4 regions of the Sodalis sp. C49 genome follow, and region 4 is predicted to be linked to each of the others. Evidence: predicted binding sites of a transcription regulator. Region 4 holds the regulator's gene; each other region holds the start of a gene.
What was found. Region 4 encodes Fur, which represses iron uptake genes when iron is present. Its sites were predicted from a motif close to ATAATAATGAGAACNACTATCAA; they were not measured.
Positions count from the first base shown of each region.

Region 1: a site for Fur is predicted at 926-948, ahead of ABUK12_RS06305 (TonB-dependent receptor domain-containing protein). Genes of this name have one in related genera too.
Region 2: a site for Fur is predicted at 2,722-2,744, ahead of ABUK12_RS23875 (Nramp family divalent metal transporter). Genes of this name have one in related genera too.
Region 3: a site for Fur is predicted at 971-993, ahead of efeU (iron uptake transporter permease EfeU). Genes of this name have one in related genera too.

Region 1 is NZ_CP163303.1:1,410,216-1,414,578, reverse strand. It holds gene ABUK12_RS06315 (helix-turn-helix transcriptional regulator) at 1-12, opposite strand, end outside; gene ABUK12_RS06310 (YbhB/YbcL family Raf kinase inhibitor-like protein) at 41-673, opposite strand; gene ABUK12_RS06305 (TonB-dependent receptor domain-containing protein) at 964-2,985, shown strand; gene ABUK12_RS06300 (AraC family transcriptional regulator) at 3,019-3,864, opposite strand.
Region 2 is NZ_CP163303.1:5,258,999-5,263,361, reverse strand. It holds gene mgrA (L-glyceraldehyde 3-phosphate reductase) at 277-1,266, shown strand; gene ABUK12_RS23875 (Nramp family divalent metal transporter) at 1,444-2,682, opposite strand; gene ABUK12_RS23870 (NupC/NupG family nucleoside CNT transporter) at 3,066-4,250, shown strand.
Region 3 is NZ_CP163303.1:5,453,626-5,457,988, forward strand. It holds gene efeU (iron uptake transporter permease EfeU) at 1,049-1,879, shown strand; gene efeO (iron uptake system protein EfeO) at 1,917-3,056, shown strand; gene efeB (iron uptake transporter deferrochelatase/peroxidase subunit) at 3,070-4,356, shown strand.
Region 4 is NZ_CP163303.1:2,127,757-2,132,119, reverse strand. It holds gene alsA (D-allose ABC transporter ATP-binding protein AlsA) at 1-226, opposite strand, end outside; gene alsB (D-allose transporter substrate-binding protein) at 284-1,219, opposite strand; gene alsR (transcriptional repressor AlsR) at 1,241-2,128, opposite strand; gene fur (ferric iron uptake transcriptional regulator) at 2,692-3,162, opposite strand; gene fldA (flavodoxin FldA) at 3,518-4,033, opposite strand; gene ybfE (LexA regulated protein) at 4,212-4,363, opposite strand, start outside.

The DNA.
Region 1 (4,363 bases), 720 kb from region 4:
TTCTCTGGTCATGGTTTACCTGCTGCTTAGACGCTGAGCGTTACACTTTCACGTCCGGGTTAAGACTGTAGACTCCAGTCAGCGTAGCTTTGGCCAAAACGTCGCTGTTTTCCAGCGTGCGACGGATGTTAGCACCAGTAAGCTCTCCTGCTACGTTCAATGTCGGGGTCGGGAGCGCATATAATGTGAATACATAATGATGGATTATTTCATCATTCCACGGCGGACAAGGACCATCATAGCCATAGTAGGTGCCCGCCATCGACTCATCATTGGCAAACCACCCGGTATAATCATTTATGCCATGGGTCAGTCCATCTGGCGCAGAGGGACCCTGTTTGCCTCCAGCGGAAATGCCATGGGATTGTGACCCCTCAACGATTTCGCTCTGACCCGCCGGGATATTTAACAGTAACCAGTGAAAAAAATCGGCGCGGGGCAACGATGCCGGGACCCTCTTACCTGGCTGATTTACATTTTCAGCACTGGTAGGAACATCGGGATCGTGGCAAAGGAGCACCAGCGACTGCGTACCCGCGGGAACATCTTCCCAGCGGAGGTGTGGGTTAAGGTTATCAGATAAACGGATATTATTTTCAGGATCGTAAACGGCAAAACTATTCTTGCCGGGGATGGCACCGCCATCTTTAAAATTATGGCTATATAATTTCATGCTGTTGCCTTGTCTATGAATGGAAAAATCGATTATACGACTTTCACAAACCTTACCAGTGCCTCATCCAGTCAAATTTCTTCCTGAAGCTATCATTTTGGCTGGACATGCTTAGTTTAAAACAAAAAACGTATCACGTGAATGATGGCTGCTTTTGTTTTGTGAAGCCGAAGAATGGCCGAAAAGAAGAATAAAATGACCGAATTTAGCAATGTGCTTTGTAATTTATTTAATTATATTACCTTCTCTTGAATAATAATGAGTATCATTATCATATAAAGGCGTGTAAAATGTATCTCAATAAAGCGCGAGTAACAGCCCCATTTCGATTGAAATTAAGTGTTTTTTATTTTCTTACTTGTTTTTCCCAGGCACATGCAACACCGATTGATGAAGGTAGTGAAAATAAACTTAATAACAATAATAAAGACGAAACGATGGTTGTAAGCGCAAGCGCCAATGGAATGGATAAATCTACAAGCCAGGCACCTGCGTCTGTCACTTCGATATCAAGTGAAGAAATCCAAAAAAAACCTTATCGTGATATCGCAGATTTGCTCCAAGGGGTTCCGGGTATCACTACCACGATTGGCGGGGATCACAAGGAGATAAATATTCGTGGCATGGGATCTGATTATACCTTATATATGGTCGATGGTATGAGAATTGACTCCAGGGATACGAGCCGTTTATTTGATGGCTATGGTCAGATGAATGCCTGGATGCCTCCTGCTTCTGCAATAGATCATATTGAGGTTATACGAGGGCCGATGTCCGCTTTATATGGATCAGATGCAATGGGTGGTGTAATTAATATAATAACACGTAAAAATTCAAATAAATGGCAAGGAAGTATTGGCGCCGATTTTACAATGCAGGAGCATAGTGATTCGGGTAATATATTTCAGAATAATTTCTTTTTAACCGGTCCATTGATTGACAATATCCTTTCAATGCAGGCTTATGGAAATTATTCTAAGCGTGACGAAGACGATATCTATAATGGTTATCGAGGTAGCAAAAGAGATAACATAACAGGCAAGATAACACTAACCCCTTCGGATAAACAAGAAATTACTTTTACAGCTAATCATACACAACAGGATATAACTCAGACCGTAGGGAAGTCTATTAGCCCAGCATATAATTATGTCACTGGCGTGCCGACAGATTACAGGAAAAAGACTGAGGTTAACCGTTTTTCTGTAAATCATATTGGCTATTTGCCCATTGGAAAAACAGAATCGTATATCCAAAGCGAAGATTATACGATAGGTTCTGAGGATGTTTGGCTAAAGAATTTAAACATGCGATCCTCACTTTCTTCAAATATAGGCAGCCATATCCTGACCTTTGGTGGAGAACTTAGTATTAAAAAGTTACATGATGGAACATCAAATCAGCTATCCAGTGAGACAGATCTAAAACGTACCGAAAAGTCCTTGTTCCTGGAAGACGCATGGCTGGCTACTGAAGATTTCACTTTAACTTCAGGTGTACGTTTTGATGATGATGATCAGTTTGGGAGTCACTGGAGCCCGAGAATTTATGGTGTCTGGAATGTTGCCACAAACTGGACGATTAAAGGGGGCGTCAGTAGTGGTTTCAAAGCACCGGCTATTACAGAAACTTCAACATCGTTTGGTACCGTATCTTATGTTGGCAACGTTTACGGAAATCCTGATCTGAAACCGGAAAAGTCAATAACCCAAGAAATGGGACTCCTTTATGACAACGATGAAGGATTAACAGGAGGTATTACATTATTTAATAACCAGTTCAAGGACAAGATAGATACAGTATCTTGCCCAGAAAACCAATGTCTGTCAGTACCTAATGTTTATGGTGCTTACCCACTTATCTATACAAATATTGGTAAAGCAGTAACTCGGGGTGTTGAAGCCTCACTTGCTTTTCCTGTTACTGAAAAAGTAAGCATTGCGAATAACTATACATATACCTATTCAAAACAGCAGTCTGGTGAAAATAAAGGGAAGCCACTTAATAAACTGCCTAAACATCAATTCAATAGTACTGTTAATTATCAATATAGTGATAGGTTGAAAACCTGGCTGGCAATAAATATTCGCGGAAAGGATAGTGATAATGTAGGTGGCGCACAAGCGACTATATTACCTATCCAGGCACCTTCATTTGCCATATTAGATATCGGAGCGGATTATGCAGTCGCCAAAAATGTAGATATTAAGGCTGGTGTTTCAAATATTCTCGACAAAAAAATTCGTTATGATGATTATGGTTATGTTGAAGATGGCAGACGATACTGGCTTGCTGTGAATTATTCTTTTTAGGTAATAAAAACGGGGGAGGATGGCACCCCCTTTCTATTTTTTAATTTCATGCAAATCGATAAGTTTTGAAGATGAATTTTTTAAATCATTAAAATAACTCAGCGGTGGTTTACCTAATATTTTTTTGAACATGCTAACAAAACTGCTTGCATTTTCATAACCCAGGTCAAGTGCAATAGCGGTAATACTATCCCCCTCGGAAATTCGCTGAAGTGCTATAACTATATGAAGTTGCTGCTTCCATCTGCCAAAGCTCATGCCCAGCTCATGTTGCACTAACCTGGTGAAGCTTCTTTCACTCATATTGACTCTTAGCGCCCATTCATGAAGTTTAAGTGAATTATTCGGACTTTTAATAAGCTCATTGGTTACTGAATATAAGCGCGATTCTGAAGGCATTGGAAGACTAACTTCGAGTTTAGTCGTAGCTTTTAACTGATCGACTAATACATCTATTATTTTTTTTTCGGATTCTGATAATGTAGATTTGCCGTTAAAATTTGAGGCAAAAAAAATCAATTCACGCAAAAGAGGATGTACAGAAAGAGTTGCACATTCTTCAGGAAGCCCCTTTATTTTAGTAGTGTCAATGAATAAGCAGTAACAGCTAGTATTGCCGGCTCCTCTTGTAGAGTGAACTGTATTAGTTGGTATCCATATAGCACATTGCGGTGGTATTAGGTAGATTGATTTTTTTACTTCACATATTATAATTCCTTTTGGCGAAAATATTAGTTGAGCTTCAGGATGCTGATGTGGCTTGAGTTCCCAGTAATCTGTAAAATTATCTGATTTAATGGATAAAACTGGTAAAAAGGGATTTCTCACTTCAGAAATTTCGTAATGGTTTACTGTATCAAATGAGCGATCAGTTGTCATAGAATTCAAACCTCTTGGTCGAATAACTAAGATTATAACATTAACCATATGAAGTGGAAAGTTTTAAGCTAGGCGAGCGTAAAAATCTCCAATTATAATAACTAAATTGTTGTGATTTTTTTGAGGTTTTTGCTAAAATATGCTTTATTTAAATTATTATCATCTTCACCATTGTGCTCTACTAATTAACAGTTTTATTCATTAAAATCTGATGGTTCAAAAGCATCTAATCGAGTTGATAAATCTTAAAAGTGGATTCATTTATGTCTACCATTTAATATTCAACTTCATTTTATTCAGATGGTCAATTAGACAATTAATTGATTTTATCCCCAGGCGGTCATTGAGGCTTACACACGGATGGCGGAATTATCGGTATAGTGGAGAATTAATATATTAATGGGTGTGTTGATACAATAAAAGAATACAATTAAGTACTGCTTTTATAAAGGTGATTATATGAGAGGTGTTCTTGCTTTTTTAGGTATGATTTATTTCG
Region 2 (4,363 bases), 2.4 Mb from region 4:
CGTAGCGCTTGTATTGTTTGTCAGGGAAGGGTTATTTTTAACTGAGTTTGATGATAAAACGGTGCTTGCCCATCACACCCGCGACAAGCTCGCGCACGTTTGTTTGTCAGTAGTCTGAGTTATTTTTAATGGAATTTATCGCTTAACTGATGCAAAGCGCAATATATTATCCGACCAGGATAATCCACCGTTGCCGGTAAGCCTATGCCGTCGCTTGCCCGGCGAATTAAGCGGTAACCGATTCCTACCGTGATAGTAATGATAAAAGGATACTTTATGGTTTATCTGGCCAATCCAACGCGTTACGACGATATGTTATATCGTCGCTGCGGTAATAGCGGTCTTCAACTGCCGGCGGTGTCGCTCGGCCTGTGGCATAATTTCGGCGACGTCACGTTGCTGGAAAACAGCCGCGCCATGGTGCGCCGCGCCTTTGACTTAGGCATTACCCATTTTGACCTGGCCAATAACTACGGGCCGCCCCCGGGATCCGCCGAAGCCAATTTCGGCCGGTTGCTGCGCGAGGATTTGCTCCCCTACCGTGACGAGCTGATTATTTCCACCAAGGCGGGCTATACCATGTGGCCCGGGCCTTACGGCGACTGGGGCTCGAAAAAATACCTGGTGTCCAGCCTGGATCAGAGCCTGCGCCGTCTGGGCCTGGACTACGTGGATATCTTTTATCATCATCGTCCGGACCCCGCTACGCCGCTTGCCGAAACCATGAGCGCGCTGGATCTGCTGGTACGCCAGGGCAAGGCGCTCTACATCGGCCTGTCCAACTACCCCGCCGCGCTCGCCAGGCAGGCGTTGGCGCTATTAAACGACCTCGGCACTCCCTGCGTGATTCATCAACCCAAATATTCCATGTTTGAACGGTGGGTGGAACCTGAACTGCTTGATGTGCTGGCTGAGAACGGCGTGGGGTCGATAGCCTTTTCGCCTCTGGCCGGCGGTCAACTGACGGACCGTTACCTGAACGGCATACCGCAGGATTCGCGGGCGGCCAGACCGGGTCTGACCCTGACGCCGGAACAGCTTACCGCGCAGAAAATGGATAAGGTACGGCGCCTGAACGATATTGCCCTGGAACGCGGCCAGAAGCTGGCGCAAATGGCGCTGGCCTGGGTGCTGCGCGGCGATCGGGTAACGTCGGTGCTGATTGGCGCCAGCAAAACCTCGCAAATAGACGACGCGGTGGGGATGCTGGCCAATCGCGAATTCACCGCCGACGAATTGGCGCGTATCGAAGCGATACTGGCATAAGGCCGCGCCGGCCCGCAATTTCCGCCCGGTATTGGCGGGCCCGGCGTGCCACGGAGCCTCGGTCGGGCGCATAAACCGCGCCCGGCCAACCCCATAGACACGCATTGCCCTTAACGCGCCGGGTACGGCCTCTGCGGTAGGGTGGCGTATCGGATAGCCGGAGAAGATAAAGTCCGGTTACAGGCCGAACGCGGTGCCCACCATCAAATAGCCATTCAGCGTTACCACCACCGCCACGATAACCCACCCCAACGTCTGGATCAGGCGCGAGTTCACCATGTCGCCCATCAGGACGCGGTTGCCGGTAAAGGTCAGCAGCGGCACCAGCGCCAGCGCAATGCCGAAGCTGAGCAGGACCTGGCTTAATACCAGGATACGGGTCGGGTCCAGCCCCATCATGATAACCACAAAGGACGGCAGCATCGTGACCACCCGCCTTACCAGCAGCGGTATGCGAAAACGCACAAATCCCTGCATCACCACCTGCCCGGCCATGGTGCCCACCACGGTGGAGGACAGGCCCGCCGCCACCAGGCTTAAACCGAATACCGTCGCCGCCGTATGGTTCAGCAGCGGCGCCAAGGTCAGGTAGGCCTCATCCAGATCGGCGATGCCGGTATGCCCGCTGAAGTGAAATGCCGCCGCCGCGGTGGCCATCATGGCCAGATTGACAAAACCGGCGGTGGTCATGGCGATGGCCACATCCAGTTTAGTCGAGGAGTAGCGTTGGGCGCGGTTGCCGTGCAGTCCGTTTTGCGTCAAGGAAGAATGCAGGTAAATCACATGCGGCATAATGGTGGCGCCCAGCACCCCGGCGGCCAGGAAAACCGCGTCGCCGTTCGGCAGGCTGGGCAGCAGCATGCCTTTACCCAGTTCCGCCATATTCGGTTGCGAAAAAAACAGCTCCGCGATATAGGCGGCGGCGACAAACAGCAGCAGCCCGCCAATGACCAATTCCAGTGGTTTTTGACCCCGCTGTTGCAACATGAGGATCAAGAATGTGGCGATGCCGGTAATGATTGCGCCTTGCAGCAGCGAGCAGCCCAGCAGCATTTTAAAACCGATGGCCGCGCCGACGAATTCCGCCAAATCGGTGGCCATGGCAATGATTTCAGCTTGTATCCAGTAGGCCCACACCGCCGGGCGCGGGAAGCGATCGCGGATATGCTCCGCCAGGTTCTTGCCGGTGGCGATACCCAGCTTTGCCGACAACAGCTGGATGAGCATGGCCATAAAGTTGGCCCACACCACCACCCAGAGCAATCGGTACCCGAAGCTGGCGCCCGCCTGGATATTGGTGGCGAAATTACCGGGGTCGATATAGCCAATCGCCGCGATAAACGCCGGGCCAAGCAATGAGAGCTTTACCTTGCGTGATGCGCGATTGACACCGTCCGCAGTACGGCTATTCAGCATATCAGTGACCCTTATGATCCATCGAATTAGCTTCATCCTATCCAAACGATAATAATTATCAAGCGCATTTAGGACGTTTTGGGTTATCTCTGCGATAGATGGCGATGATGATGAGCATAAAGGGGGCAAAACCCAGCCTAATGACAGTTTCATCCCTAATTGGACCGGCTTAGAAGCGCCAATGGGTTACTAAATTACATTAGCACACTATTAACATAATTGGATATAAATTTAACTTTTTTCGCGACTTATCTGTGACCGCCTCGCTATCCTCATCTTCTGCTAGAGGATTTTTATATATTTGCAACTTATAACTCGTTTTTAGTTCGACCGTTACATAGAATGAGCGGCAAATTATTGCCTGCCTCATAACTGGAGCAACTATGTCCCGGATTTTTCATTTTGTCCTCGCTCTTGCCGTAGTGGCAATCCTGGCGTTATTGGTCAGCCACGATCGTAAAAAAATCAGGCTGCGCTTTATTGTTCAACTATTAGTCATTGAAGTCCTGCTTGCTTATTTTTTCCTCAACTCGCAGATTGGATTGGGTTTTGTGCAGGGATTCTCGGCGCTGTTTGATAAGTTGCTAGGATTTGCCGCCGAAGGGACAGGGTTTGTTTTCGGTAATATGAATAAACAGGGCCTGGCATTCTTTTTCCTGAATGTGTTATGTCCGATTGTATTTATCTCGGCCCTGATAGGTATTTTGCAGCATATCCGGGTGCTCCCTTTTATTATCCGCATCATCGGTACCCTGCTGTCGAAAATTAACGGTATGGGCAAGCTGGAGTCGTTTAACGCCGTCAGTTCGCTGATCCTGGGGCAATCGGAAAACTTCATCGCCTATAAGGATATCCTGGGCAAGATGTCCGAACGCCGGATGTACACCATGGCGGCCACGGCGATGTCGACGGTATCGATGTCCATCGTCGGCGCCTATATGACCATGCTGGAACCGCGCTATGTGGTGGCCGCGCTGGTATTGAATATGTTCAGCACCTTTATTGTGCTGTCATTGATCAATCCCTACCAGGTCGGCAAGGAAGAAGAGCTGCAGATGAGTAATCTGCATGAAGGGCAGAGCTTTTTCGAAATGCTGGGTGAATATATCCTGGCGGGCTTCCGGGTGGCCATTATCGTCGCGGCCATGCTGATTGGCTTCATTGCCATTATCGCCGCCATAAACGCCTTGTTCAGCCTGGTGTTCGGCATCAGCTTCCAGGGCATACTGGGGTATATATTTTATCCCTTTGCCCGGGTCATCGGCATCCAGGGCGACGAGGCGCTGCGGGTCGGCAGCATCATGGCCACCAAGCTGGTCTCCAATGAGTTTGTCGCCATGATGGATTTGCAAAAGGTTGCCGGCCAACTGTCCGCGCATTCCGTCGGCATCCTGTCGGTATTCCTGGTGTCGTTTGCCAACTTTTCATCCATCGGCATCGTGGCCGGCGCGATTAAAGGCCTGAACGAACACCAGGGCAACGTGGTATCCCGCTTCGGCCTGAAGCTGGTGTACGGCTCGACGCTGGTCAGCCTGCTGTCCGCCGCCATCACCGGTTTGGTAATTTAAACCGCCGTCCATCTTGCCGTCATAACGACGGTGCGGTTGGGGCCGGGGCAACCCGGCCTTTTTTATAGGATTGACGCGATAAATCGAGGCGGCGCCAGGCATGCACGCACAAG
Region 3 (4,363 bases), 2.2 Mb from region 4:
ATTACAGTCATGCAACCATACAACCACGTAGCCGGGCATAAACCCGCCACAGTGAGAGTAGGTAGCTGGCCGCGAATCTTAGCTAAACTAAGCCAAGCTAGTCTAAGTTAACCCAAAATTAATAACGATATTTTTCCCGGTACGTGCATATCACTTACTACCAAAAACGCTATTTTACCCACAGACGATGGTGTTGACGTGGTGCCGGCATAGAGTGCGCCGGCAGCGCGCATCTTGGCTGGATGAGCCGCCGGGAGCGGCGAAAGCTAAGGGCCGCGCCGGGAGCGCGTCCCGTGCGGTCCCAAAGCCGGGATGCGTGATGCCGGGAACCGCGCAGCGGCGCACGATCTGCCGGACGCGCGGAGGTCAAGGAGGCCGTCGCGGTACGGCCTCTTTGTCGCTTGCCGGCACCCGGCAATACCTATGAGCATCTCACGCACGGCAAGCGAAACCTTCGCCGAGGCGGCATAAACCCTGCCACAAGGCAAGCCAAGACACAGCAAGCGAAACCCGCGCCGAGGCGACATAAACCCTGCCACAAGGCAAACCAAGACACAGCAAGCGAAACCCGCGCCGAGGTGACATAAACCCTGCCACAAGGCAAGCCAAGGCACAGCAAGCAAAACCCGCGCCGAGGCGACATAAACCCTGCCACAAGGCAAGCCAAGACACAGTAAGCGAAACCCGCGCCGAGGCGACATAAACCCTGCCACAAGGCAAGCCAAGGCACAGCAAGCGAAACCTTCGCCGAGGCGACATAAACCCTGCCACAAGCCAAGACAAGACACAGTAAGCGAAACCCTCGCCGAGGCGACATAAACCCTGCCATAAGGCAAACCAAGGCACAGCAAACAAAACCCTCACCGAGACCACTTAACCCCTGACGCCCCCTTTACCTTTTATTTATCCTGAAACCTTTTGTAGCGCATCGGTTACAAATAGTCGCAAATCTGCGCTTGTTTTTCTTTTCCTCGTAATGATAATCAATATCGTTTTAATTGACGTTTCTTTACTTTTTCTCGCCCCCAAAAGCATCGAGGTGATGGGTATGTTTGTGCCTTTTCTGATTATGCTGCGTGAGGGTCTCGAGGCGGCGCTGATCGTGAGCCTTATCGCCGGCTATCTGAAAAAGACCGGCCGCGGCCGCTGGCTAAAAGCGGTGTGGGTGGGCGTGCTAAGCGCGGCGCTGTTGTGCCTGGCGGTGGGTGTCGTCATTAACGAAACCACCGGCGAATTTCCGCAAAAGCAACAGGAACTGTTCGAGGGCATCGTGGCGGTGCTGGCGGTCCTCATCCTGACCTGGATGGTGTTCTGGATGCGCAAGATGTCCCGCTCGATTAAAGCCCAGCTGGAAAGCGCCGTCGATCAGGCGCTCAGCAATGCCCGCGGGCAGGGCTGGGCGCTGGTGGGCATGGTGTTTTTTGCCGTGGCCCGCGAGGGGTTGGAATCGGTGTTTTTTTTGCTGGCGGCGTTTCAGCAGGACGTAGGCATCGAGGCGCCCATCGGCGCGGTGTTGGGATTGGCCTGCGCCATCGTCTTGGGGATGCTGATGTATTACGGCGGCATCCGCCTGCGCATGGAGAAGTTTTTCAAATGGACCAGCCTGTTTATTCTGTTTGTGGCCGCGGGGCTGGCGGCCGGGGCAATTCGCGCTTTCCACGAAGCGGGATTATGGAATGGTTTCCAGGCAATCGCATTTGATTTCAGCGCCACCCTATCCACCCAATCGTTGTTCGGCACCTTGCTTGAGGGGCTGCTGGGTTATCAGGAAGCGCCCACCGTCAGTGAAGTGGCCGTGTATTTGTTATACCTGGTGCCGGCCCTGGTGATGTTTTTCCTGCCTGCGCGGGGCAACCGGACGACACGTGTCGCCGGATAAAATCCATTAAATTGTTCCACTATTCAGGGTAAAAAAAATGTCCAATATGCAACGCTTCCGTCGCCGCATTCTTCCTGCCGCCTTACTGGTGGCGCCGGTGCTGTCGGCATGGGGCTGGCCCGCGCTGGCGGCCGATATTCCTCAGGTCAAGATTACCGTTAACGATAAGCAGTGCGATCCGATGGCGCTGAACGTTAAACCGGGCAAAACGCAGTTTATTATTCATAACGCCAGCCAGAAAGGGCTGGAGTGGGAAATCCTCAAGGGCGTGATGGTGGTCGAGGAGCGCGAGAACGTGGCGCCGGGCTTTACCCAGAAGATGACCGCCACCCTGGAGCCGGGGGAATACGATATGACCTGCGGCCTGCTGAGCAATCCGAAGGGCAAGCTGACGGTTTCGGCGGACGGCGGCGCGGGCGCGGCGAAACCGGATGCCATGGCGCTGGTGGGGCCGATTGCCGATTATAAAGTCTATGTGCTGCAACAGGTCGGCGAGCTTGTCTCCCATACCAAGACCTTTACCGATGCGGTGAAGAAAGGCGATCTGGCCACCGCGCAGAAGCTGTTTGCCCCCACCCGCGTGTATTACGAGCGTATCGAGCCTATCGCCGAACTGTTCTCGGATCTGGACGGCAGTATTGATGCCCGCGAAGATGATTTCGAGCAGAAATCCGCCGACCCGAAATTCACCGGTTTCCACCGGCTGGAAAAAATCCTCTTCAGCGATAAAACCACGGCCGGCACCGCCCCGTTTGCCGATCAATTGTATAAAGATACCCAGGATCTGCAAAAACGCATCGGCGACCTGACCTTCCCGCCGAGTAAAGTGGTCGGCGGCGCCGCCGGACTGATTGAGGAAGTGGCCTCCAGTAAGATCAGCGGCGAGGAAGACCGTTACAGCCGTACCGATCTTTCCGATTTCCAGGCCAATATCGACGGATCGCAAAAAATCGTCAACCTGCTGCGCCCGCTGCTGCAAAAAGCCGATGCGCCGCTGCTGGCGAAAATTGACGGTAACTTTGCCAAGGTGGATAACGTCCTGATGAAATACCGTAATAAAGACGGCTTTGCGTCTTATGACAAGCTGACCGATGCCGATCGCACCGCGCTCAAAGGCCCGATCACCGCCCTGGCGGAAGATCTGGCGCTGCTGCGCGGCGTGCTGGGGCTGGAGTAGGGTTGAGCGCCTGATGAGTGCTGATAAAGATAAAAACAGCGGTAAGGCGGCGTCGCCATCACGGCGCCGCTGGCTGAAGGGGCTTGGCGCCCTCGGCGGCGCCCTGGCGTTGCGCGGCGCGGCGGCGGCGCCGGCTCCTGCTCCCGATGAGCATTCCCCCGGCACCTTGTCACCCGACGAGCGCTGGCAGCGCCAGCCGTTTTACGGACCCCGGCAGGCCGGCATCACCACGCCGCAGCAGGCGGCCATGATGCTGGTGGCGTTTGACGTGCTGGCCGGAGATAAGGACGATCTGCGGCGGTTGTTTCGCGTGCTGACCGAGAGGATTGCATTTTTAACCACCGGCGGGCAGGCGCCGGCGGTGGATGATAAATTGCCGCCGATGGACTCCGGCATTCTGGGCGAGCATATCGCCCCGGATAACCTGACCATCACGGTGGCGGTGGGCGACTCGTTGTTTGACGATCGTTTCGGCCTCGCCGCGCTGAAACCCCGGCGGCTGCAAAAGATGACGCGTTTTGCCAACGATGCGCTGGACGCTGATTTATGCCATGGCGATCTGCTGTTGCAAATTTGCGCCAACGGCAGCGACACGGTGATTCATGCGCTGCGGGATATCATTAAACATACCCCGGATCTGCTGAGCGTGCGCTGGAAGCGCGAAGGCTTTATTTCCGCCAGCGCGGCGCGCAGCCGGGGCAAGGAGACACCGATTAATTTACTGGGCTTCAAGGACGGCACCGGCAATCCGGATACCCGCGACCCCGGCCTGATGGATCGGGTGATCTGGGTCGGCGCCGGTACGGATGAACCCGCCTGGGCGGTAAACGGCAGTTACCAGGCGGTGCGCATTATCCGCTTTCACGTCGAGTCCTGGGATCGTACGCCGCTGCATGAGCAGCAGACCATCTTCGGCCGTGATAAGCGCACCGGCGCGCCGCTGGGCATGGCCAATGAACATGACGTGCCCGACTACAGCCGCGATCCGCAGGGCAAGGTCATCCCGCTCGACGCCCATATGCGCCTGGCCAATCCCCGTACGCCCGCCACCCAAGGCAACCTGATGCTGCGCCGGGGCTATAGCTATTCCCTGGGCGTTTCCCGCTCCGGCCAGCTGGATATGGGATTGTTGTTCGTCTGCTTCCAGCAGGATCTGGAGCAGGGGTTTCTCGCAGTGCAGCGCAGGCTTAACGGCGAGGCGCTGGAAGAATACATCCAGCCCATCGGCGGGGGCTACTTTTTTGCCCTGCCGGGGGTCGAGCGCCAGGACGGCTATCTGGCGCAGTCACTGCTGGCATAACGCCGGC
Region 4 (4,363 bases):
CTTTATGATCGAGCTTCGCGTACTCGACATCATTAATTATTATTTTCCCCGCCGTCGGTTCATAAATACCGGAAAGTATTTTCATCAAGGTTGATTTGCCGGCGCCGTTTTCACCTAATAAAGCATGTATCTCATTAGGGTATATTTCCAGGTCAACTGATTGCAACGCCTGGACGGGACCAAAGGATTTGGCGATCCCCTCCATTTTAATATATGGAGTGCTCATATTACTCTCCGGATTAATGACAAGACGGCGGGAATAGGCGGTCTTGCGGCACCTGGACTATTTGGTGACTAATATAGAATCGACGGTTTCAATTTTCGGCTGGGCATCAAGCGCAATCAGCTTGCCCGCTTTCACCGTATTCACCAGGATGGCCAGGCCGTTGGCGCCGATTTCCGCCGGATTCTGGGCCACGGTGGCGGTCATCATGCCCTGGGCGACCATCTTGCGCGCCTCGGGAATACCGTCGGTGCCGACCACCAGGATCTTGCCGGTCTGTCCCGCGTTGGCCACCGCCTGCGCCACGCCCATCGCCATGGTATCGTTGGCGCAGTAGAAGGCCTTCAGCTGGGGATGACGTTGCAGCACATTGGTCGCCACGTCCAGCGCCTTGATGCGATCCCAATCCGCCGGCTGGCTGGCCACCAGCTTGATATGGCTGTTGGCCTTGAACTCCGCGGTCGCGCCGTTGCGCCGCGCCTCGCCAGAGGCGTTGCCGGCCTTGCCTTCGATAATGGCCACTTCGCCGCCCTGGGCGCCCAAGCTGTCGATGATAAATTTGGCGCCTTTCGCGCCGACCGCGACATTATCGGTGGTGATAAAGGCTTCGACGTTGCCCTTGGCCTTGGCCAGGCTGGCTAAATCGATTTTTTCGTCGAGGTTAACCAGGTGAATCCCTTTCTGATAAGCCTTGGCGACGGGAATCACCAGATTCACCGCCGATAAAGGCGCAAAGGCGATGCCTTTATAATTCTTATTGGTTAAATCCTCGAATAATTGTAATTGCGATTGGAAGTCGCCTTCCGACGGTGACGCGAATATATCCACCGTCACGCCGAGATCCTGGGCCTTTTTCTCAATGCCTTGTTTCATCTCTACCCAGAAAGGGTTGGATAATGTTTTAAGAACAACGGCGTAATCGGCTGCCGCGTGGACCACGGTGGACAACATCAGTCCACAGGCGGCGCCACCGGCCAATTTAAGAAATTTATTCATTATTCTATCTCCAAAAGAGAATTATTTATAATCACGCTTCAGGTACTTGGTAATGGAACTCGTTTTTTCCAGGTTTTTATTCGCCAGCTCGATATCCTGCCGCGCTACCGAGACATAAAACGCATCCAGCAGCGTAAGCTGCAAAATACGGGCCGAAGCGTTTCTGCCTAATAACGGCGTTTCCGGCGCCGGTGAACAAATATTAAAATCAGCCAGCTGGGCTATAGGGGAATTGCTGCTATGGGTAATACAAATGATCTTGGCCCCATTATCCTTGGCAATCGACACCACCCGTTTCAGATCGCTGGTGCGGCCCGAATGGGATACCACCAACGCCACATCGCCCGGTTGCAACAGGGAGGCCGACATCATCATCAAATGCGCGTCCAGGTAGGCATTGCAACGCAAGCCGATTTTCAGGAATTTATGCTGCACGTCCGCGCAAATGGAATTAGAGCCGCCGACGCCGTACAGCTCGCGCTGATGGCCGGCAAAAAAGCATTGGGCCGCCTGCTGGATGACGTTGGCGTCGACTATCGCCTGGCCTTCGACAATGGTGCGTACGGTCAGGTTAAACACTTTGTTGACCACATCCTCCGGGCTGTCGGTGGGCGAGAGTTCGGCGGTGATATCATGGTCGGCATGATCGAAGTACTCGACGATGGCGCTGCGCAGCTGGCGAAAGCCGCTGAAACCGAGAATTTTCGACACCTTGACAATCATGGCTTCCGACAGGCCCAGACTCAGGGCCACCTCTTTGATCCCCGAGACGTCGGTGAGGTTGCCGGGAGATAAAAACCACTCCACTATCCGGCTTTCGTTTTCAGTCATGCCTTCTTGTTTAATACGAATATAAGGAGCAATGCCTATGCCGCGCGGCATATCGTTTTGCAGTTCCGCATCATTCATCTGGACTATCTCTGGTGATTAACATTGCCTGTCACTATATCACCATGGCGAAAGTTTAAAATCTGCTGCGAACTTCACGTTTTTTATTAATTTATAAATTAACTTTTTGTGTAAAAATCGAGTCACCGATCCGGGTTAATTTCAGGAAGGTATTTTTGGCTATATTAATTCAATAAAATCATATAATTAAAATGTATCTTTTGTTGTCGCTTACTGCTGGCAGCGAAAAATAGCTTTATCATCATATTCACAGAATAATTTACCCGGTGAAAAAATCGCAATAAAAACGCTGGCGTTTCAATGTATTACGCAGACGAGCCCAAAAAAGCGTCGCAGGGCCTCAATTTATTCTTTATTTATTTTTATTTTCTGTGAAGTTTTCTGGAGTTTGCCGGCGGTGAGCACGGCGGTGATTGGCGGATACGACGCTTGTCGACGCGCTTCGGGAAGGAAACGTTACCAGGGAAGGGGACGGGCGGCGTTTAGCCTCATTGAAAAAAATCGTTGCAGGGTGAGAAAGCGGCGCGATAACAGCCGCTTTGGAGAAACGGACCGCGCCGCGGTTATTCTTTTACGCCGTTGAGCATATCGGCGTGATCGTGCAGCGTTTCGTCTTCGCGGCAGTTGCCGATTTCACAATGCCCATACAGATATAAGCTATGGTTGGTCAGCTTGATATTGTGCCTTTTGGCAATATCACGCTGGCGCGCTTCGATGAACTCGTCGCGAAATTCGATAACCTTGCCGCAGTCCAGACAGATCAGGTGGTCATGATGATACTGTTGCGTCAGTTCAAAAACGGATTTGCCGCCTTCAAAATTGTGGCGGGTTACGATACCGGCGTCGTCAAATTGGTTTAGCACGCGATATACCGTGGCCAGGCCGATTTCCTCACCCATATCGATCAGTTTTTTGTACAGATCTTCCGCACTGACGTGATGGCATTCCGGATCTTGCAACACTTCCAGAATCTTCAGTCTGGGAAGGGTGACTTTCAGGCCGGCCTTCTTCAATGCAATATTATTGTCAGTCATGCGGGTTTAGTCCTGTTACTTTGATAATCTGATTGTAGGCTAGCTTAGCCTATAACATCGGTCGGCCCGAAAAATGTGACGCCGTCTCATTATAAGACTGCCTGTCCAAAATGAAAACCGCGCCTTGTTAACAACTATAGCCCGTTTCAGGGGGCGAATTCTGCAACATTTTGCTAAAAAGGGTGGAACCGCTGCGCTATTGTACCGCGTTGTGGATAAAAGTTAAAAACTTGTATCTATTAATTTGAAAGGATTTAGTTATCAGTGAGGTTGGCGGCGCCGTCCCGACGCCATGACGGCAACCGATTCTCTTGCCGGGCGCCGTCGCGACGGCACCCTCCCGCACGGCTTGACTTTAGCTGAGCTGCAATTCAGCGCTGATTTGCTTCACCCAGCCGTCCACGCGTTCATTGGTCAGCTCGGGCTGGCGGTCTTCGTCAATGGCCAGGCCGATGAAGTGATTGTCGTCCGCCAGTCCTTTCGACGCTTCGAAATGATAGCCGGCGGTGGGCCAGTGACCGACGATGGTCGCGCCGTTGGGCTCGATAATGTCGCGAATGGTGCCCATGGCGTCACAGAAATATTCGGCGTAATCCTCCTGATCGCCACAGCCGAACAGCGCCACTTTTTTGCCGGAGAAATCTATTTCTTCCAGGGTGGGGAAAAAATCATCCCAGTCACATTGCGCTTCGCCGTAATACCAGGTCGGGATGCCGAGCAGCAGGGTGTCGAACCGCGCCAGGTCTTCTTTACTACTTTTGGCAATGTCATGAACTTCGGCAACATCCGCACCCAGTTGCTTCTGAATCATTTTGGCAATATTTTCGGTATTGCCGGTGTCACTGCCAAAAAAAATGCCTACAGTTGCCATGAATTTGAAAACCTCTTAAATATTATGGATATGTTCCGTAACAGAATCAGCGATGCTCTGCGGCAATCATAGCAGACCCTTATGCGGGGAGAAACTCGCCGGCCGGGTTTTGTCGCAAATTTGCCCCGTCCGCGGCCTTGGGCCCTGGACGGGATGGCGCTTTACCGGGCCGGCAAGTTTATTCCGGATGCGGATCCGCGCCTTGTTGCCGTTCAAGCTCGGCCAGTAAAATCAATTCGATCAGCTCGCTGCGCGACAGGTTTTGCCGGTAGGCCAGCTCATTTAACGCATCCACCGCCTCGGCGTTGATTTTCAGCTCCACCCGGCGCA